4 regions of the Halomonas rhizosphaerae genome follow, and region 1 is predicted to be linked to each of the others. Evidence: predicted binding sites of a transcription regulator. Region 1 holds the regulator's gene; each other region holds the start of a gene.
What was found. The regulator sigma-54, encoded in region 1, starts transcription at its own class of promoters, with help from an activator protein. The targets are predictions, from matches to a motif close to TGGCACNNNNNTTGCTNT.
Positions count from the first base shown of each region.

Region 2: QLQ86_RS00320 (ANTAR domain-containing response regulator) is a predicted target of sigma-54. The motif match lies at 1,925-1,942, and genes of this name have one in related genera.
Region 3: glnA (glutamate--ammonia ligase) is a predicted target of sigma-54. The motif match lies at 1,511-1,528, and genes of this name have one in related genera.
Region 4: hmpA (NO-inducible flavohemoprotein) is a predicted target of sigma-54. The motif match lies at 2,172-2,189, and genes of this name have one in related genera.

Region 1 is NZ_JASCQQ010000032.1:11,935-17,326, reverse strand. It holds gene pmbA (metalloprotease PmbA) at 1-423, shown strand, start outside; gene QLQ86_RS14730 (HPr family phosphocarrier protein) at 429-698, opposite strand; gene rapZ (RNase adapter RapZ) at 702-1,622, opposite strand; gene ptsN (PTS IIA-like nitrogen regulatory protein PtsN) at 1,671-2,144, opposite strand; gene hpf (ribosome hibernation-promoting factor, HPF/YfiA family) at 2,152-2,460, opposite strand; gene QLQ86_RS14710 (RNA polymerase factor sigma-54) at 2,632-4,053, opposite strand; gene lptB (LPS export ABC transporter ATP-binding protein) at 4,196-4,921, opposite strand; gene lptA (lipopolysaccharide transport periplasmic protein LptA) at 4,921-5,392, opposite strand, start outside.
Region 2 is NZ_JASCQQ010000003.1:20,164-25,555, reverse strand. It holds gene QLQ86_RS00325 (CmpA/NrtA family ABC transporter substrate-binding protein) at 122-1,150, opposite strand; gene QLQ86_RS00320 (ANTAR domain-containing response regulator) at 1,162-1,761, opposite strand; gene QLQ86_RS00315 (nitrate reductase) at 2,170-4,899, shown strand; gene cobA (uroporphyrinogen-III C-methyltransferase) at 4,856-5,392, shown strand, end outside.
Region 3 is NZ_JASCQQ010000005.1:52,314-57,705, forward strand. It holds gene typA (translational GTPase TypA) at 1-434, opposite strand, end outside; gene QLQ86_RS01710 (glycosyltransferase family A protein) at 569-1,108, opposite strand; gene glnA (glutamate--ammonia ligase) at 1,667-3,073, shown strand; gene QLQ86_RS01720 (DUF4124 domain-containing protein) at 3,255-3,851, shown strand; gene QLQ86_RS01725 (hypothetical protein) at 3,966-4,100, shown strand; gene glnL (nitrogen regulation protein NR(II)) at 4,326-5,372, shown strand; gene glnG (nitrogen regulation protein NR(I)) at 5,365-5,392, shown strand, end outside.
Region 4 is NZ_JASCQQ010000034.1:81,828-87,219, reverse strand. It holds gene QLQ86_RS15865 (cytochrome D1 domain-containing protein) at 1-194, shown strand, start outside; gene norR (nitric oxide reductase transcriptional regulator NorR) at 448-2,019, opposite strand; gene hmpA (NO-inducible flavohemoprotein) at 2,235-3,404, shown strand; gene QLQ86_RS15850 (ABC transporter ATP-binding protein) at 3,578-4,357, shown strand; gene QLQ86_RS15845 (ABC transporter substrate-binding protein) at 4,354-5,337, shown strand; gene QLQ86_RS15840 (ABC transporter permease) at 5,341-5,392, shown strand, end outside.

The DNA of each region.
Region 1 (5,392 bases):
GTGCAGACCCGCGACAATGTCTTCGTTCGCGACGGTCGCCTGGCCAGCTACATGCTCTCGGCCTACAGTGCCCGGCGGCTGGGCCTCGAGACCACCGGCAATGCCGGGGGCGCGCGCAACCTGCGCATCACCGCGCCGCTGGAGAGCCGCGAGGCACTGCTCGCCCGCATGGGCCGCGGCGTGCTGGTCACCGAGCTGATGGGGCAGGGGGTCAACGGCGTGACCGGCGACTACTCCCGTGGCGCCGCCGGCTTCTGGGTCGAGGACGGCGAGATCCGGCATCCGGTGGAGGAGTTCACCATCGCCGGTAACCTGGAAACGATGTTCCAGGGCCTCGTCGGCGTCGGGGATGATACCGATACCCGTGGCAGCATCCATACCGGCAGCTGGCTGGTCGACGAGTTGATGGTGGCGGGGGGCTGACGGCCTCAGCCGTCCTCGTCGAAGCGGGCCTCGAAGAGCCGCGTGATCGCCTCGAGGGCCGCCTCGGCGTCCTCCCCTTCGGTGCAGACCTCGAGCTCGGTGCCGCAGGGGGCGGCCAGGATCAGCAGCGACATGATGTTGCCGGCGTCGGCCTGCTGGTCACCGCGGCACACGGTGACCCGGGCGTCGAAGGGCTGGCAGCACTGCACCAGCTTGGTAGCGGCGCGGGCATGCAGGCCGCGCCGATTGGTCAGGGTCAGCTTGCGACTCGGCACGCGTCAGGTTCCTTCCTGGGCGGGGTTGTCCTCGGCCATCTCCTGGCCGGCGGGGAGGGTGATCTGCACCCCCAGTTCACGATGGCGTAGCCGCACCCCGTCGTGCCGGTTCGCCAGCCGGTCGGCCAGGCGTTCGGCCAGGTAGACCGAGCGGTGCTGGCCGCCGGTGCAGCCGATGGCCACGGTGAGGTAGCTGCGCTGACTGGCCTGGTAGTGTGGCAGCCAGCGCTCCACCCAGGCGAGGATGTCGTCGAGCATCTCGGCAACGATCGGGTAGCCGTCGAGGAAGGCGATGATGCTGGGATCGCGTCCCGTGGCATCGCGCAGCGCCGGATCCCAGTAGGGGTTGGGCAGGCAGCGGGCATCGAAGACGATGTCCGCGTCCAGTGGCACCCCGCGCTTGAAGCCGAAGGATTCCACGGTCAGGGTCATCCGCTCGGCCCGGTGGCCGGCGACCTGATCGGTGATGCGCCCCCGGAGCTCGTGCACCGAGAGCCGCGTGGTGTCGATCACCAGGTCGGCGAGGTCGCGGATCTCGGAGAGAGACTGCTCCTCGGTATCGATCGCCTCGGCGAGGGTCATGTCGCTGCCGCGGGTCAGGGGGTGTCGGCGGCGGGTATGGGAGTAGCGCTCGAGGAGAATGCGCGCGTCGGTGGTCAGGTAGACCACCTGGCAGTCGACCCGGCGGCCACGCAGTTCCTCGAGCAGCTCGGGAAAGCGCTCGAGGGCGGCGGGCAGGTTGCGGGCATCGATGCTGACGGCGATCGAGGAGCGCAGCGAGCGGTCATCCTGCAGTTCATCGACGAGCGCACCGAGCAGCATGGCCGGCAGGTTGTCGATGGCGTAGTAGCCCAGGTCTTCCAGCGCCTGCAGCGCGATCGACTTGCCGGAGCCTGACCGGCCACTGATGATCACAAGCTGCATGCGGGTCTCCTGGTCGTGGGATGGCCGGGCAGGCCCGAGGGGGAAGGATCAGCCGGCCGGGGCCTGTCGTCGGATCGCCTCCGTGAGGCGCTCATGGAGTTCGCGCTGGCTGGTGCTGTGACGCAGCCGGGCACGGGTATCGGCATCGTTCATCACCCCGGCGACCTGGCCGAGCAGGGCCAGATGAGCCTCGTCGGCTTCCTCCGGCACCAGCAGCACGAACACCAGGTCGACCGGCTCGCCGTCGATGGCGTCGAAGTCCACCGGCTCCGCCAGCTTGAGGAAACCGGCGATGGGGGCCTTGCAGTGAGGGTTGCGGGCATGGGGAATGGCGACCCCGTTGCCGATACCGGTACTGCCCAGTCGCTCGCGCCCGATCAGACGGCTGAAGACCTCCTGACTGTCGAGACTCGGGGTGTTCTGGGCGATGAAGGTGCTGAAGAACTCCAGCACCCGTTTCTTGCTCCCCCCCGGCACATCGAAGAGGGTGCGCTCGGGGGGCAGGATGGCGTCCAGTGTCATGACGAAATCAGCGGGCGCCAGCGCCCTGGGCGCGGGCCTGGGCCTTTTCCTTGTGCTTGACCAGCTGGCGGTCGAGCTTGTCGGCCAGGGCATCTATGGCGGCATACATGTCGTTCTCCATGGCCTCGGCATGGAGATCGGCACCGGCAGCATGCAGGGTGCAGGCCGCCTGCTGGCGCTCCTTCTCCACGGAGAGGGTGACCTGCACGTTGGTGATGTTGTCGTAGTGGCGCTCCACGCGGGCGAGCTTTTCTTGCACATAGTCACGCAGGGCGTCGGTCAGTTCCACATGATGGCCGGTGATGTTGACTTGCATGACACGCTCCTTGCTCTGTCGGGTTATGGGTCGATTGTAACCCTTTTTGCTGTCCTGCATACCCCCTCGGACGAGGGGATTCGAGAGGCGCATGACCGGCGTCATTTCAACCGCTTGCGTCCGTGTGGGAGGAAGAAGTCCGGGGGCCGCGGGAGCGCCAGCGAGAGGCCTTCAACGCAGCCGCTTGCGTTCGCTGGAGGAGGGGATGCCCATCGCTTCGCGGTACTTCGCGACGGTGCGTCGCGCGACGCTGATGCCGGCCTCATCGAGCAGGGTGACCAACTTGCTGTCGGAGAGGGGCTTGCGAGGGGGCTCGTCCTGGATCAGCTTGCGGATGCGTGCCCGGATGGCGGTGCTGGAGTGGGCGTCGCCCTCGCCGCTGCCCCCCACCTGGCTGGAGAAGAAGTACTTGAGCTCGAACATCCCGCGCGGCGTGTGGATGAACTTCTGGGTGGTGACCCGCGAGATGGTCGACTCGTGCATCTCCACGACCTGGGCGATGTCGGCCAGGATCAGCGGTTTCATCGCCTCCTCGCCGTGCTCCAGGAAGTCGAGCTGGCGCACCATGATCTCGCGGCCCACCCGCAGCAGGGTGTCGTTGCGGCTGGACAGGCTCTTCATCAGCCAGCGCGCCTCCTGCAGGTGGTCCTTGAGGAACTGGTTGTCCTCGCTCTTGTCCGCCCGTCGTATCAGGGCGGCATAGTCGGGCTGGATGCGCAGCCGCGGCATCGCCTCCGGGTTGAGTTCCACCTGCCAGCCATCGCGGGTGTGGCGGGCGATGAGGTCGGGGATGACATAGGCGCCGTCACTGTCGGTGAAGCCGCTGCCGGGGCGCGGGTCCAGCGAACGCACCAGCTCGATCACCGTGTCCAGGGCGTCGTCGTCGAGGCCGAGCCGTCGCTTGAGCAGGCGGCGGTCGTCGCCGGCGAGCGCCTCGAGGAACTGGCGGACCAGGCGGCGGGCCTGCGGCAACAGCGGGGTGTCGTCGGGCAGGGTGGCCAGCTGCAGCATCAGGCACTCGCGCAGGTCCCGGGCGAAGACCCCCGTGGGCTCGAACTGCTGCAGGCGCAACAGCACCTGCTCGACCTCGCGGGTCTTGAGGCCCTCGAGGCCCTGCGCTCGGAGGCCGTCGCGGATCTCCTCCAGGGGCTGGGTCAGGTAGCCGTCGCCGTTGACGCCGTCGATCAGGCTCTCGGCGATGCGTTGCTGGCGTGCGTCAAGGTCGGTCATGGCCAGCTGCCAGGCCAGGTGCCCCTGGAGGCTCTGGCCCGAGGCCTGGCGCTCGAAGTCCGGGCCCTCGCCACTGCCGCCGGCGGGCGCGGTGCCGAGGTCCTGGTAGGTGTCGGACCAGTCGCTGTCGGTGCTGAGCTCGTCGGGGATCTCGCTGGCCCACTCCTCGTCGGGCGCTTCGCTCACCGCCTGCTCGCCGAAGTCATCCTCGACCTCCAGCATGGGGTTGGACTCCAGTGCTTGCTGGATCTCCTGGCGCAGGTCCAGGGTCGAGAGCTGCAGCAGCGCGATGGCCTGCTGCAGTTGGGGGGTCATGGTCAGCTGGGTGCCGACGCGCAGCTGCAGGGACGCCTTCATGGCCATGAGAGGAGTGCCCTCGACTCGCCGAAAACCCCAACCCTAGCCGCTGGTCGGGAGGCTTGCAAGCACAAAATCTGCAACAATCGTGCCATCCGCAATCTTCATGCCGTCGCGGAATAACGACAAGCATATCAGTTGATTGCGGTCAGAGACGAAAGTCCTCGCCCAGGTAGACCTCGCGGACCCGCTGGTTGGCGAGGATCGCCTCGGCATCGCCCTCGGCGATGATGCGCCCATCGCCGACGATGTAGGCGGTGTCGCAGATGTCGAGGGTCTCCCGGACGTTGTGGTCGGTGATCAGTACGCCGATGTCGCGGGCCTTGAGCTGGCGGATGATGCCCTTGATCTCGCCCACCGAGATGGGGTCGACCCCGGCGAAGGGCTCGTCGAGCAGGATGAAGGCGGGTTCCGTTGCCAAGGCCCTGGCGATCTCGACCCTCCGGCGCTCCCCCCCGGAGAGGCTCATCCCGAGGTTGTCGCGGATATGCGTCACGTGGAAGTCCTCGAGCAGCTGCTCGAGCCGGGCCCGGCGCCCGGCGCGGTCGAGGTCCTTGCGGGTCTCGAGGATCGCCATGATGTTGTCGGCGACCGACAGCTTGCGGAAGATCGAGGCCTCCTGGGGCAGGTAGCCGATGCCGGCCCGTGCCCGCTCGTGCATGGCCGCCGTGGAGAGGTCGAGGTCGTCGATATGGACTTCCCCGGCGTCGGCGCGCACCAGTCCGACGATCATGTAGAACGAGGTGGTCTTGCCGGCGCCGTTGGGGCCGAGCAGCCCGACGATCCGGCCCTGCTCGATGGAGAGGCTGATGTCTTGCACCACCCGGCGGCGCTTGTAGCTCTTGGCCAGGTGGAGGGCGCTCAGGGTCTTCATCACTGGCCGTCCTGCTGCTCGGGTTCCAGCGTCATGCGCACGCGCTGGCGGTCATCGACGCCCTCGGCATCCGAGCGGGCCTGGACCACCCGACGGTCGAGGAAGTATTCCAGGTAGCCGCCGTCGAAGGTGTCGCTGCCCTGGTGCAGCTCGGCCCGGTCGATCAGCTCGATCCGCCGCTCGGCGACGTGGTAGATGATGGTGCGCCCCCAGCCGCGGACCAGGGGCTCGTCCGGGGCGGGCTGTTGCTCGATGTAGGCGCGTTCGCCGGTGGCGGTGGCGCGGGTGAGCTGGCCCTGGTCGTTGCGCTGGATCTCCACCCGGGCGCCGGTCAGCTGCATGCTGCCCTGGCGGATGTCCACGTCGCCGGTGTAGACGGCGGTGCCGGCACGGTCGTCGAGGTCGAGGCGGTCGGCCTCCACCTCGATCGGGGCACTGGCATCGCCCTCCAGGGCCAGGGCCGGGGTACTG
Region 2 (5,392 bases), on a different contig from region 1:
CTCAAGGAGTAACAAGAACCCGGCCAGAAGGCCGGGTTCGTAATATTACTCTTTGTATTTCAACAAGATGGCGGTTTCTGCGTGAGGGGTGAGATCACCGCGCGCGGGCCCTGGCTGCACATCACTGGTGCAGGGCGGCATCGAAATGCACGGCGGCGTGGCACTCGTGCAGGGTGCGGACATCGAGCGAACGCCCCCTGTCGTGCAGGTGGCTGTGCAACGCCTCGGCGATCCGGCCCATGGCCTCGACGTCGGGGCGCAGGAGGTCGCCACCGTAGAGGCGCTGGCGAATGGGGCCCTTCCCCTCGGGCAGGCTGCCGAGATGGCTGACCGAGCGATCCAGGTAAGGCGGCAGCGCCAGCCAGTCTCGGGCCTGGCGACGGTGGTCTGGGGTCTCGGCGAGCCAGTCGCCGGCGTTTTTCAGCGCGCGCAGCAGGGCGCCGAGCGTGGCCGGGTAGCGTCGTGCCCAGGAGCGGGTCACGCCCAATACCTTCTCGGGGTGGTCGGGCCACAGCTGGGCGCCGCTGGCCACCAGCCGGCCGACCCCCTCGTGCTCGGCGAGGCTGCCCCAGGGTTCGCCGACGCAGAAACCGTCGATCTGCCCCTCGCGCAGGGCGGCAACCATGCGCGGCGGTGGCAGGGCGATCAGGTCGACGTCACGATCGGCGGCGAGCCCGCCCAGGGCCAGCCAATCGCGCAGCAGGAAATGCTGGCAGGAGAAGGGGTAGACCATGGCCAGGCGGGGCCGCGCCACGTGGGGATGGCGGGCCAGCCACTCGCCCAGGGCGCGGGCGCTGCCCGCCGGGTCGTCGCCCAGTGCCGCACCGCTCTGCTCACACAGCCGCGAGGAGAGCACGAGGGTGTTGCCGTTATGGCTGAGGGTGGCGGGTGCCAGGGTGTCGCAGGGGGCGCGTTCCATGCCCAGGCTCATGGCGAGCGGCAGGGGCGCGAGCATGTGAGCGCCGTCGAGCAGGCCGGCCGCGACCTTGTCGCGCAGCGTCGACCAGGCGTTCTCCCGTGACAGCGTGACCTCCAGGCCCTGCTCGGTGAAGAAGCCCTGCTCCCGGGCCACGATCAGCAGAACCGCATCGACCAGCGGGATGAAGCCGAGCGTCAGATGCTCGAGTTCCGGTGTCGTGGCAGACGACATGGTGGTGTCCCTCATGACAATGACCCCTTGTCCAGGTGCTCCAGGATATCGATGACGCTGTCGGCCACCTTGGCGATGCGCTGGCCACGGTCCATGGCGATCTTGCGCAGCATACGGTAGGCCTGCTCCTCGTCGCAGTCCTGGTGCTTCATCAAGAGTCCCTTGGCGCGCTCGATGCGCTTGCGGTCGCTGAGCTGGTTGCGCACCTTGTCGAGCTCCTGGCGCATCGATTGAAAGGCGTCGAAGCGGGCGATGGCGACCTCGATGATCGCCTTGACCCGGCCGGGGACCAGGCCGTCGACCACGTAGGCGCTGACCCCGGACTCGAGCGCCGCCTGCATGGTCTCGGGGTCGTGCTGGTCGGCGAAGAACACCACTGGACGGGGGTTCTCGCGGTTGAGTATCGCCATGCTGTCGAGGGTGTCGCGGTCGGGCGATTCCATATCGATGATCACCACGTCGGGTTGGTGACGGGCGACCATCTCGTTGAGGCTGGCCGGGCCTTGGAGCCGACAGGCCACTTCGTGACCTTCCTGGGCCAGGGCCTCCTCGACCATGGCGGCGCGCACGAGTTCGTCGTCGACCAGCAGGATCTTCAGGGGTGGGGGCATGGTGACATCGCTCGTCGTTTGGCGTCTGACCCACCTGCAAGCAAGATGCATTCCAGATTCGCCTTTTGCCGGCGGGGGAGCCGCCCTGGCGGTGCGGCGACACCCCGGGGCGTCTCATGCTGCACTGCAGTGGTGCGGGCACTTGCCCGGGTGCGTCGCGACTGGTGCAGGCGGGGCGCCAATGACGCGCTGCGAGCGTCCCGCCGGGCAGGGCAACCGATCAAGATGACGAGGGTTTTCGTGGCCTGGCACATGGCTTGCTTGGGGTAAAAGCAACAACCGGGGGTGGCCAGGTGGTCATCCCCGCGGCAGACGGCAACGACGCCCACCTGCGCCTTCCCTTCCGGGACGACGCGGTGGGCGTCTTCGTTTGGCCGCCCATTCCCGGCTAGCCTCGAGGAGGTCGACATGCAACAGGCCCGAACCACCTGCCCCTACTGTGGCGTCGGCTGTGGCGTTCTGGCCCAGGTGGACGACGAGCAGATGATCCACGTGGAGGGCGATGCCCAGCACCCGGCCAACTACGGGCGCCTGTGCGTCAAGGGCACTGCACTGCACGAGACGCTGGGAGATCACGGCCGGCTGACCCGGCCTCGGGTCGACGGCGCAGAGGTCGACTGGGACACCGCGCTGGACAGCGTGGCCACTCGCCTGGCGGCCATCCGCGAGACGCAGGGGGCGGAAGCGATCGGTGCCTATCTCTCCGGACAGCTGCTCACCGAGGACTACTACGTCGCCAACAAGCTGTTCAAGGGCTTCGTCGGCACGCCGCATCTCGACACCAACTCGCGGCTGTGCATGGCCTCGGCGGTGACCGCCCACAAGCGCGCCTTCGGCGCCGACGCCGTGCCGTGCTGCTACGAGGACCTGGAAGAGGCCGAACTGGTGGTGCTGGTGGGGTCCAACCTGGCCTGGAACCACCCGGTGCTCTACCAGCGCCTCAAGGCCGCCAAGACCCGCAACCCGCTGCTGCGCGTGGTGGTGATCGACCCCCGCGTCACCGATAGCTGCGAGATCGCCGACCTCTACCTGGGCCTGGCGCCGGGCAGCGACGGCCGGCTGTTCACTGGCCTGCTGGCCCGCATGGCCGACACCGGCAGGCTCGACCGGGTCTATCTCGACCGCCACGCCGCCGGCCTCGAGGAGGCGCTGGCCGCGGCGCGTGAGGAGGACACCACGGTGGAGGGAATCGCCGCCGACTGTGACCTCGACCCGGAACGGCTGGAGACCTTCTACTACTGGTTCACCACCCAGCTGCATGTGGTGACGCTCTTCTCCCAGGGCATCAACCAGTCCTCCAGCGGCACCGACAAGGGCAACGCCATCATCAACTGCCACCTGGCGGGCGGCAAGATCGGCCTGCCCGGCGCCGGTCCCTTCTCGATCACCGGCCAGCCCAACGCCATGGGGGGGCGCGAGGTGGGCGGGCTGGCCAACCAGCTCGCCGCCCATATGGACTACGACACGCCCGGCGCCATCGACCGTGTCACGCGATTCTGGACCACGCCGGGACTGGTGCCGAGCCTGCCCGAGGAGCCCGGCCACAAGGCGCTGGCGCTCTTCGAGGCGGTCGAGCGTGGCGAGGTGCAGGCGGTGTGGATCATGGGCACCAACCCGGCGGTGAGCCTGCCCGATAGCAACCGCGTGCGCCGCGCCCTCGAGCGCTGCCCGCTGGTGATCGTCTCCGAATGCGCGGCCGCCACCGACCTGCTGCCCTATGCCGATATCGTGCTGCCGGCCTCCGGCTGGTCCGAGAAGGATGGCACCGTGACCAACTCCGAACGCTGCATCTCGCGCCAGCGCGGCCTCCTGCCGCCGCCGGGAGAGGCACGCCACGACTGGTGGATACTGGTCGAGGTGGCCAGGCGGCTGGGGTTCGGCGAGGCCTTTGCCTACGCCCATCCCGCCGAGATCTTCGACGAGCACGCGCAGCTCTCGGGCTTTGAAAACGATGGGAGCCGGCTGTTCGATATCTCCACCCTGGCCGGCCTCGACCGTGCCGCCTATGACGCCCTGGCCCCCATCCAGTGGCCGGTGACGGCCGACGCCCCCCATGGCACCGCCCGGCTGTTCGAGGAGGGTCGCTTCGCCACCCCGGATGGGCGAGCCAGGCTGGTGCCGGTGCGGCCCCGCGGCCCCGCCCAGGCACTCAGCGAGGCGCGACCGCTGCGCCTCAACACCGGGCGGGTGCGCGACCAGTGGCACACCATGACGCGCACCGGCCGGGCCCCGCGGCTGATGAACCACCGCGCCGAGCCCTTCATCGAGGTGCACCCGGACGATGCCGCCTCCTATGGCATCGCGGACCAGCAGCTGGCGCGGCTCGTCGGCGCCGGCGGCGACTATCTCGGCCGGGTACGCCTCTCCCGGGCCCAGCGCCGCGGCGAGCTCTTCGTGCCCATCCACTGGACCGACCAGTTCAGCGGCCGGGCGCGCATGGGCGCCCTGCTCGAGGGACACGCCGACCCGCTGTCGGGCCAGCCGGAATCCAAGCACGGCGCTGTGGCCCTCGCCCCCCTGGCCTGTGAGTGGGAGGCGACCCTGGTGGTCGCCGATGACCTGGCCGTCGAGCCGGCCTGGTGCGGCGAGGTCGACTACTGGGCGCGCATCCCCCTGGCCCGGGCGCAGCGCTGGCAGCTGGCCGGCGCCGAGGCGGGGGACTGGCTGGCCTGGGCCGCCCGGCGGCTGGGGGTGGCGGCGTCGCTGTGGTGTGACGACCCGGCCCAGGGCCGACTGCGGGCGGCGGGCCTCCAGGCGGGGCGTCTGCGCTGGTGGCTGATGGTGGGGCCGCCGGCCGAGCTGCCCGGCCTGGCCTGGCTCGATGCGCGCTTTACCGAGGCGGCGAGCGGCGAGGCGCTGTCCACCGGGCAGAGGCGTCGGCTGCTGGCCGGCTGCGATGACGGGGCCGGCGACAGCGGGCCATTGGTCTGCAGCTGTCATCAGGTGGGGCAGGGGACCATCGTCGCCGCCATCCGCGAGGGGGAGACCAGCGTCGAGGCGCTGGGCGCCCGTCTCGCCTGCGGCACCCAGTGCGGCAGCTGCATTCCCGAACTCAAGTCCCTGATCGAAGAACGTGCCGAAGAGGAGGGGAGCCATGCGCGCGTCAAGCCGCAACCCGACGCCATCGATGTCGCTTGAGCCGGCAACCAGGGCGTGCATGCCGCTGGCGCGTCTCGCCCAGGGGACTGGCCGCCGGCTCGCCGAGCGGTTCGGCAGCGCTGCGCGTCGCGTGGACGGGCCGCGGGAAGGCGATTGCCCTAGCGGAACCGTCTATCTGGTGGGCGCCGGCAGCGGGGCGGCCGACCTGTTGACGCTGCGCGCCGCCCGGCTGCTGGGCCAGGCCGATGCCGTGGTCTACGACCGCCTGGTCGGGGATGAGGTGCTGGCACTGATTCCCGCCGGACGGGAGCGCCACGACGTGGGCAAGGCCCGCGGCCACCATAGCGTCCCCCAGGCCGAGATCGGCGAGCTATTGGTCAGGCTGGCACGTCAGGGCAAGTCGGTGGTGCGCCTCAAGGGCGGGGACCCCGGCGTGTTCGGGCGCATGGGGGAGGAACTCGCCGCCCTGGGTGAGGCCGGCGTCTCGGCCGAGATCGTGCCCGGCATCACCGCCGCCTCGGCGGCCTGTGCC
Region 3 (5,392 bases), on a different contig from region 1:
ACCCAGTCCGGACGGGCGCCGGGGCGGTCGATCTTGTTGACCACCACGATGGGCTTGAGGCCCTGGTCGAAGGCCTTCTGGGTGACGAAGCGGGTCTGCGGCATGGGGCCGTCGACCGCGTCCACCAGCAGCAGCACGGAGTCGACCATGGACATGACGCGCTCGACCTCGCCGCCGAAGTCGGCGTGTCCGGGCGTGTCGACGATGTTGATGTGGTAGTACTGGCCGTCGGGGGCCTGCCAGCGGATCGCCGTGTTCTTGGCCAGGATGGTGATGCCGCGTTCCTTTTCCTGGTCATTGGAGTCCATGATGCGCTCCTGCCCCTCGGCCTTGCGGTCGAGAGTGCCGGACTGGCTGAGCAGTTTGTCGACCAGGGTGGTCTTGCCGTGGTCGACGTGAGCGATGATGGCGATGTTGCGAAGGTTATCGATCACGACGGGATCCTGCTGACAAAATTGGGGGCGCATTATAGGGGCAGGGCGATGACGGCTACCAGCGTTGTCGCCGTGAATCTTGCGGGGCCACGGGATATCAGTGGCTTGGGAGGCTTCGCCGAGCCGTCTGCGGTTCAGGCTATGGCGGCGGTGATCCTGGCCTGGCAGGCATGCAGGCGCTCGATCAGGTCGGGAAGGGCCTCGGCGTCGAGTGCCGGGTCGCAGCCGCCGATGCGCTCGAACCAGGCCCGCGAGACGCAGAGGGTGTCCGCGGGCGTCTGGTGGCGCAGGCGTTGCCAGAGCTGCCTCAGCCGGCTGGGACTCGAGGTGGTCAATACCACGGCATCCCGGCTGTGTTTCTCGATGTCCACCAGTGCCTTCACGAGCCAGCCGGCGGGAATGGCGCGCCCCCGGGGCAGGAACAGCAGTGCCTGCCCCTGGCTATGGGCCACGGCCGTGTTGAGGCGATCCCCCAACGGGGTCCCCTCGGTGGTCACGATGCGTGCGTCATGCCCGCTCGCCAGGCGCAGCAGTCGCGGGTCATCGGTGTCGTCGGCCAACACCACTTCCATGCGCAGGTCGTGCCGCTGGCGGAGTGGCTTCAGGGCTGCCAGGCGTCGGGGCAGACCGGCACCCGCGGAGCGGGCATCGAGGAGGATGCTGCAGACGATCATTCTCGTGCCGGCTCCAGTGGTGGGTCGTGCGCAAGTCGGGCTGACATGGCGCCATCTCCGGAACCCGCGCCTTCCCCGGCCGGCGCCACCATGTAAATGAGTGTAGTTTTTGGTTGTGAAGCGTATCAATGAGGCGCCGGACTGATATTTCTGTGCACAATCCATGACGTCCCGGCCGTCCCGGGCATGAGGCGCGCCATCAACGGGCAAGAATGCCGCGGAATGTTCCAATATGGTGCGCAAGGGCGTCTTGACGCACCTGCGTGGTGCAATGAGATGCGCGAGATCCCGAATTCCCGCATCGGCCTGCTGATGCTGGTGCAGGGAGTGTCCGGAGTCGAGGTGCTAAAGTCGCTTTAAATCATATGGATACGAAACGGCTGAAATGAAACGGTGCAAGATTGGCACGTTGCCTGCATTGTTCCGGGCAGTGCCATGTTCGTGCATGGCAGTCGTGGGCAGCGCTGCCGCGGCATGCTACAACACGTGCTGGGATCGCCAGCGCCAATGAATTACCTAAGCCCAACCTTTCGAGCCTAGCTCACAGTGGAGGACACCATGTCTGCCAAGACTCTCGCCCTGATTGAAGAACACGACGTGAAGTGGGTCGACCTGCGCTTCACCGACACCCGCGGCAAGGAGCAGCACGTCACCATCCCGGCCCGTGACGTCGACGAGGAATTTTTCGAGAACGGCCAGATGTTCGACGGTTCCTCCATCTCCGGCTGGAAGGGCATCAACGAGTCGGACATGATCCTGCGCCCCGAAGATGGCACCGCCTTCCTCGACCCCTTCACCGAGGACGCCACCCTGGTGCTGCGCTGCGACATCATCGAGCCGGCCACCATGCAGGGCTACGAGCGTGACCCGCGCTCCATCGCCAAGCGCGCCGAGGCCTACCTGCAGTCCTCCGGCCTGGGCGATACCGCCTTCTTCGGGCCGGAGCCCGAGTTCTTCATCTTCGACGAGGTGCACTGGAAGTCCGACATCGAAGGCTCCATGTACAAGATCTCCTCCGAGGAGGGGGCCTGGTCCACCGACCGTCCGGTAGAAGGCGGCAACCTGGCCCACCGTCCGCGGGTCAAGGGCGGCTACTTCCCGGTCCCGCCGGTGGACAGCTTCCACGACATCCGCGGTGCCATGTGCAACACCCTGGAAGCCATCGGCCAGTCCGTCGAGGTGCACCACCACGAGGTGGCCAACGCCGGCCAGAACGAGATCGGCGTGAAGTTCAACACCCTCGTGAAGAAGGCCGACGAGGTCCAGGAGATGAAGTACGTGATCCACAACGTGGCTCACGCCTACGGCAAGACGGCCACCTTCATGCCCAAGCCGCTGGTCGGCGACAACGGCAGCGGCATGCACGTCCACCAGTCCTTCTGGAAGGACGGCGTCAACCAGTTCGCCGGCGACGAGTACGCGGGCCTCTCCGAGATGGCGCTCTACTACATCGGCGGCATCATCAAGCACGCCCGGGCCCTGAACGCCTTCACCAACGCCTCCACCAACTCCTACAAGCGCCTGGTGCCGGGCTTCGAGGCGCCGGTGATGCTGGCCTACAGCGCCCGCAACCGCTCTGCCTCCCTGCGCATCCCTTACACCGCGAGCCCCAAGGGCAAGCGCGTCGAGACCCGCTTCCCGGACCCGACCGCCAATCCCTACCTGGCCTTCGCGGCGATGCTGATGGCCGGCATCGACGGCATCAAGAACAAGATCCACCCCGGCGATCCCATGGACAAGAACCTCTACGACCTGCCGCCGGAAGAGGGCAAGGCCGTGCCGACCGTGGCTCACAGCCTCGACCAGGCCCTGGAGGCGCTGGATGCCGATCGCGGCTTCCTCACCGAGGGCGGCGTGTTCACCGACGAGATGATCGATGCCTACATCGAGCTGCTCAGCGAGGACGTGGAGCGCATCCGCATGACCACGCACCCGATCGAGTTCGACATGTACTACAGCTGCTGATCGCGGGCGGCCGGCCACCCGGGCCTGCCGGTCCGGCGTGGCTCGCCGTCACGCGCGTTGAGCGAAAGAAGGGGTTCCGCCATGGCGGAACCCCTTTCTTTCATACACTATCCAAGAAAGGGATGATGCAGTCTCTCATGGCCGTTGCCGTCGGGCGGCGGCGACGACGCAGGGGGTAGGCATGAACAAGGCACTCGTGATCCTGGCGCTGGGGCTCTCGGTCAGCCTCGCGGCTCAGGCCCAGACTATCTATCGCACCACCGACGCCCAGGGCAACGCGGTGTTCACCGACAACCCGGAACGTGGCGGCGAGGAGGTCGACCTCAAGCCACTCACCGTGGTGCCCGGCCGTGGCGAGGTCCGCGAGGCGGAGTCGCCGGCCGTGATCGATGGTGGTGGCGGCGAGAGTGAAGGTGGGGCCTCTGCCGGCCCGGGGCAACCCTTCATGCCCTACGACAGCTTCGGCATCCGCTCGCCGAGTCAGGAGGAGACGCTGCCGACCGGAGCCGCCGGCAACGTCCAGGTGATCCTGGGCATCGAGCCGGACCTGCGTGAGGACCATCGGGTGCGCCTGCTGGTGGACGGCCGGGTCAGCCAGTCGGCGATGCACACCGATACCTTCATGCTCAACAACCTGGAGCGCGGGGAACACGTGCTGCAGGCCGAGCTGCTGGATGCCAGCGGTGCGGTGCGCCACCGCACGTCGCCGGTGACCCTCTACGTGCAGCGGGCCAGCGTCAACCTGCCCCAGAACCCCAACAATCCGGGCAGCAATTAGCTTCCCCTTCGCCGGCCACATCGGCCGCTGTGTCCGGACGGTACCCACAGGCCCTGTCGCGAGCCCCCGCCCCGCGACGCGGGTCGCGGCGATGCCTTCGGTCATGCCGACCGGGTGAGCGAGGGCCGCGCCTTCGAGCACCTGGAGCGGTTGCGCGACGACGATATCCCGCGCGACCCCGATGGCGAACGCAAGGCATACCCGCCCCATCGTCATCCTTCCCGCGCCTTCCCGCCCGAGGAGCGTTGACCCTCCCGTTCGCTGTCCGGCCCTGCTGCACGACGATGGGCGCTCGGCGACGCTGTGCACTAAAATGGTGCGCAATGCGGGTGCGACCCTGCCCCGATAAGGCGCCATGCCGTGCCCCATGGGGTGGCGCGCTTCTTGCAAAGAGCTTCTTACAAAAGCTTCTTGCATTAGCTGCTGAAAGCGCCTCCCGAAGGGGGGCACCATCGGACCTGGCAGGACCTCCCCATGTACCAACGCTTGATGGAACACCTCACCACGTCGGTGCTGCTGCTCGATGGCGAGCTGCGACTGCGCTGGATGAATCCGGCCGCCGAGGCGCTGCTGGCGATCAGCCTGAGTCGCCTCAAGGGGCTTCCCCTGCCCTCCCTGGTGGATGGCGGGGAGCAGGTCGGCGAGCTGCTGGCCAAGGCCCGCGACGAGTTTCACCCCTTCACCCAGCGCGAGGCACGCCTGACCCTGGTGACCGGTGAGGTGCTGACCGTGGACTACACCGTTTCGCCGCTCTCCGCCGACGAGCTGCTGCTGGAGGTGGAGCCCCGCGACCGGCTGCTGCGCATCTCCCGGGAAGAGGCGCTGCAGACCCGCCAGGAGACCATCAAGGTGCTTGCCCGGGGGCTGGCGCACGAGGTCAAGAATCCCCTGGGCGGCATCCGCGGCGCGGCCCAGCTGCTGGAGCGTGACCTCGACGACCCCGGCCTGCAGGAGTTCACCCGCATCATCATCGAGGAGGTCGACCGGCTGCGTGACCTGGTCGATTCCATGCTGGGCCCCAACCGGGTGATGCGCCACGCGCCGCTCAACATCCACAAGGTGCTGGAGCGGGTCCGCTCGCTGCTGATCGTCGAGCAGCCGGGGGTATGGATCGAGCGCGACTACGACCCCAGCCTGCCGGACCTCGCCGGGGACGAGTCGCAGCTGATCCAGGCCGTGCTCAACGTGGCGCGCAATGCCGTGGAGGCCATGGCCGAGGCCGGTATCGCCTCGCCGCGGCTCACGCTGCGGACCCGCGCCCGCCGCCAGTTCACCCTGGGGGCCGAGCGCCACCGGCTGGTCTGCGAGGTGGCGATCATCGACAACGGCCCGGGCATTCCCGAGTCGCTGCGCGAGACCCTCTTCTACCCCATGGTCTCCGGTCGCGCCGAGGGCAGCGGCCTGGGGCTCTCCATCGCGCAGTCGATCCTGCACCAGCACCAGGGACTGATCGAGTGCGAGTCCGAGCCCGGCCATACCCAATTCCGACTGCTGATTCCGCTGGAGAAGCGCCATGACTGATGTCGCACGCGTGGTGGTCG
Region 4 (5,392 bases), on a different contig from region 1:
CCACCCTGGAGCCCGGCGAGGCGGTGCTGCACATGGAGTTCACCCCCCGGGGCGAGCAAGTATGGATCTCGGCCCGCGACAGTGACCGGGTGGTGGTCTACGACACCCGCACCCTGGAGGAGGTCGCCCGCCTCGACAGCGAATCGCCCAGCGGCATCTTCTTTACCGACCGGGCCCATCGCATCGGGTTGTAAGAGGTCAGCGGCGCACTTGCAGCGGCACTTCGGAGTAGCCACCGGCGGGAATAGAGGGCGCGTAACGCGGGGCGGCCGGGCAGCAGGCCAGGGTAGGCGCGCAGGGGACACGGAAGCTCGGGGTGGCCCGCCAGGTAGCGCATCAGGATGCCGATGCTTGCCGCCCGGCTCCTCGCCGTGTCGATCATGCGTCGGGTAGGGGGGCCATCCGACCACACTTCGACCAAAGGCGCATTGATGCATGTCATCCACTTCAATCACGCGGACGCGACTTGAGACCCAGGCGGCGGGCCTGGCGGTGCAGGTTGCCGGGGTCCAGCGCCAGGTCTCGGGCGGCGGCCGCCCAGTTGCCGCCATGCGCGGCCAGGGCATCACGGATCAGCCGCCGCTGGAAGGCCTCGGTGGCCTCCCGCAGGCCGAAGCCGGCCTCTGTCTCATCGCCGACGATGCCGGGAGCCGCTGAGGTGTCGGCCGCCACGGGGGCGTCCCCGCGCGGCAGCTGGAGATGGCCCGGGTCGATACGCAGGACCGCCGCCCGCTGGCCCGGCACGGTGAGGGCCTCCTGTTCGCCGAGGGCCCGCAGGGCGGCACGGGCCAGCACATGCTCCAGCTCGCGCACGTTGCCGGGCCAGTGCCAGCCGAGCAGGGCCGCCTGGGCCTCGGGAGCGAAGCGCAGGTTGGCCACCCCGAGGCGCACCCGGTTGTCCTCCAGGAAGTGGCCGGCCAGCAGCGGGATATCCTCGGGGCGCTCACGAAGCGGCGGCACCTCAAGCGGGAAGACGCCGAGCCGGTGATAGAGGTCCTCCCGGAAGCGCCCGGCCCCGACCTCGGCGGCCAGGTCGCGGTTGGTCACGGCGATCACCCGGACATCCACCCGCCGCGCCTGCTCGCTGCCCAGCGGCTGGATCTCCCCCTCCTGCATCACCCGCAGCAGCTTGGGCTGCAGTGCCAGCGGCAGTTCGCCCACCTCGTCGAGCATCAGGGTACCGCCATCGGCCATCTCGAAGTGTCCGCGGTGATCCTTCACCGCTCCGGAGAAGGCGCCACGCCGATGGCCGAACAGGGCGCTCTCGATCAGGCTCTCGGGCAGGGCGGCGCAATTGACCTGCACCAGGGGGCCACCACGCCGTGCGGAACGCCGGTGCAGTTCACGGGCCACTCGCTCCTTGCCCACCCCGGTCTCGCCATGCAGCAGCACGTTCATCCCGGTGGGCGCCACCAGATCAACGGCCGTCATCAGCCGTTGCATGGCAGGGCTGCTCCAGTGCTGCAGCCCGCTGCCGGAGGCCTCGCCTCCCAGCACCTCGCTGAGCCGCGAGCGGGTCTCCGCCAGGCGTTCTGCCAGGCGCAGGCAGACGGCCAGCAGCTCGGCGGCGGCCAGCAGCTCCGCCTCCTCCAGATCCCGCAGTGCCCCGGCAGACAGGGCGTCCAGGGTCAGCAGGCCAATCAGTCGCCCCTCGTCGCACAGGGCCACTCCCAGGCAGTCGTGCACCTGATTGAGGTCCTCGTCGAGCAGGCCGTCGAAGGGGTCCGGGAGGTCGCTGTCCGTCGGGAAGCGGCACACGCCGGGATGGGCGGCGATGGCGGCGAGCCGGGGGTGCTGCGCCGGCTCGAAGCGTCGTCCGCGCACCTCGTCGGGCAGGCCCAGTACGGCCACCGGCTGCAAGGCGCCGTCCTCCATCACCATCAGGGTGGCGGCATCCAGCGGATAGCGCCCCACCAGGGCCTGGAGCAGGGCATCCCACTCGCCGGCCAGGGAGGCGTCCGGCGCCCGCTCAGTCAGGCAAGCCAGCAGTTCGCGCAGGGCGCGCAGGAAGTCGGTCATGGCACTGTGTTTTCGACAATGAGGGACATAATGACAACAGAGATCGTGTCAATTTGCCACTATCTCGCTGTCTGGCGTGCCGTGCCCACGTCAGTGCTCCCTGGCGACGGAGGCCTTCATGCTGCACTGCGACATGTTGTCCGGGGACGGGGTGGCACGACTCTTGCTTACGGGGAGGGGCCAATCCAAGAATACCCCCTGACAGAAGGATTCCCATGCTGACGACAGAGCAGGAGCAGTTGATCGCGGCCACCGCCCCCGTGGTGGCCGACCATCTCGATGCCATCACCCAGCGCTTCTACCCGCTGATGTTCGAGCGCTATCCGCAAGTGAAGCCGCTCTTCAACCAGGCCCACCAGCAGGATGGCGGCCAGCCGCGGGCCCTGGCCGGTGCCGTGCTGGCCTATGTGGGGCTGCGCCAGGATCCCCAGCAGGCACGCGGCGTGCTGTCCACCGTGGTCAGCAAGCACGTCTCCCTGGGTATCCAGCCCGACCAGTATCCCATCGTCGGCGAGTGCCTGATGGCCGCCATCGGCGAGGTGCTGGGCGAGGCGGTGACCCCGGAGGTCGCCGCGGCCTGGAGCGGCCTCTACGAGGAGCTCGCCGGCCTGCTCATCGAACTGGAGGACCACCGCTACCGGGAGTTCGAGGGACGCCCCGGCGGCTGGCGCGGCACGCGCCGCTTCCGCATCGCCGACATCCGCCAGGAGAGCGCGGTGATCCGCTCCTTCGTGCTGGAACCCGAGGACGGCGGCCCGGTGGCCGACCACCAGCCGGGCCAGTTCATCGGCGTGAGGCTGACCATCGACGGCGAGCCGGTCTATCGGCACTACAGCCTCTCGGACGTGCCGAACGGCAGCCACTACCGGATCTCGGTGAAGCGCGAGCCGGAGGGGCGCGCCAGCCGTCACCTGCACGATGCCTTGGGCGTCGGCGACACCCTGGAGTTGCTGCCCCCCGCCGGCGACCTGACCCTGGAAGACGGTGACGAGCCCCTGCTGCTGGCCAGCGGCGGCGTCGGCCAGACCCCGATGCTGCCCATGGCCCGCCATGCCCTGACCCAGGGGCGCCGGGTGGTCTACCTGCACGCCGCCCTGGACGCCGAGCATCACGCCTTCCGCGATGAGGTCGCGACCCTGGCCGAGGCCCACCCGGAGCGGCTTCGGGCCGTGAGCATCCACGAGCGCGGCGACGATGCCGACCATGCTGGTCGGATCGACCGCGAGCTGCTAGCCCGCCTGGTTCCCGAAGGGGCCCGCTGCTACTTCGTGGGCCCCCAGGGCTTCATGACGGCCGTGGACCGGGCCCTCGCCGAACTGGGCGTGCCCGGCGAGCGTCGCCACTACGAGCACTTCGGCCCCTCGCGCCCCCTCGGCGCGGCCTGACATTCCTCCTCCTCTCCTACCAAGAGCGCCCCGGCACCGCCGGGGCGTTTGCTTTACTGCTTAGCCTGTTGTCTGAACACGTCGGCAAGGACGACTTCACAGATTGTGATTTTGGTTATATAATTTGTTTTTGCTATTCTATTTAATTATATATCGTCATTCCGGGAGCTCATATGCAGCTGCATTTCGAGCGCGTCGCCAAGTCTTTCGGCGATCTGCAGGTCATCGAGACCTTCGACGACACCATCGCCGACGGCGAGATCGTCGCGCTAGTGGGTCCCTCGGGTTGCGGCAAGTCGACCCTGCTGCACATGGTGGCGGGCCTCCAGCAGGCCAGCGCCGGCGAGGTGCGCGCCGACGGCCAGCCGGTGAGCCATCCGGCGCCCGAGCGCACCCTGGTGTTCCAGGAGCATGCCCTCTATCCCTGGATGACGCTGGAGGCAAATGTCGCCCTGGCCCTGGAGTTCCAGGACCAGCCGGCGCGCGAGGCCCGTAAGCAGGCCAGCGAGTGGCTGGCGCGGGTCAAGCTCGACGGCTTCGAGGGCTACTATCCCCACCAGGTCTCGGGGGGCATGCGCCAGCGCTGCGCCCTGGCCCGGGCCTTCATCGCCCGGCCCAAGGTACTGCTGCTCGACGAACCCTTCGGCGCCCTGGACGCCCTGACCCGCATGACCCTGCAGAGCGTGCTGCGAGACCTCATCGAGGAGGAGCGCCCGACGGTGGTCCTGGTCACCCATGACGTCGACGAGGCGCTCTACCTGGCCGACCGAGTGCTGGTATTCAGCCAGCGACCGGCTCGTGTCCTCGAGTCGTTCACCCTGGGGCATATCCCCAAGACCCACGACCTCACGGCCTTCGCGGACATCCGTCGCGAGGTGCTGACCCTGCTGGGCATCGACACCGACACCCCGAGCGCCGAACCGCGTCGGGTAGAGAGAGGAGAAACCGCATGATCCGTCGCCTGTTCATCCCCCTGCTGGCCCTCGGCCTGGCCGGCCCCGCGATAGCCGAAAATGAGGAGTTCCGCGTCGGCTATGTCCGCGTGATGGACGACGCCCAGGTGATGCTCGCCTACGAGGCCGGCCTCTACGCCAAGCACGGCCTCGACGCCGAGCTGATCGAGTTCAGTTCCGGCACCGACCTGATCAAGGGCATCGTTGGCGGGCAGCTCGACATCGGCGTGCTGGGCTTCTCCAACGCCTTCACCTGGGCCGGCCGCGGCGCCGACCTGAGGATCGTCGGCGGCGCCCAGCGCGGCTATCATGCCCTGCTCGCCCATGACGACGCCGGCATCGACGAGGTGGCCGACCTGGCCGGCAAGGACCTCGCCTCCCAGAAGCAGGGCAGCACCGCCGACATCGTGCTCAAGGGCGTGACCCTGGCCGAGGCGGGCCTGTCCGACGACGACCTCAACATCATGGGCGTGGCGCCCTCGGTGGCGGTTCAGTCGCTGGCGGGCGGCCGCGTCGACGCGGCCTTCCTGTTCGAGCCCTACGCCAGCATCGCCAAGCTGCAGGCCCCGGTGACCGAGATCTACGAGATCGGTGAGGTGTGGCCCTTTCCGTGCATGGTGGTGATTACCGCCGAGGAGACCCTCGAGGAACGCCGAGAGGTACTGTGGGCCGCCCTGGACGCCCAGCGCGAGGCGATAGAGATGCTCGAGAGCGACCCCGAGGAGGCCGCCGGCTACATCACTTCCTACTTCGTCAAGGAGGACGTGATCGAGACCCGCGACCAGGGCGAGATCGCCAGCGAGAAGGTGATTGCCGACGCCATCGCCACCAACGACTTCAGCGCCGAGCTCACCGAGGCGGACATCGAGCGCATGAAAGAACTGGCCGGCATCATGCACGAGCAGGGCATCCTCGAGCAGGCCGACTTCGACGTCGACGCCCTGCTGGATCTCGGCTGGCAAAAAGAGCGCGAGCTGTAAGCCATGAGCACCACCTCCTCCACCGGCGTGGCCAGCAAGAAGGCCTATGTGCTGG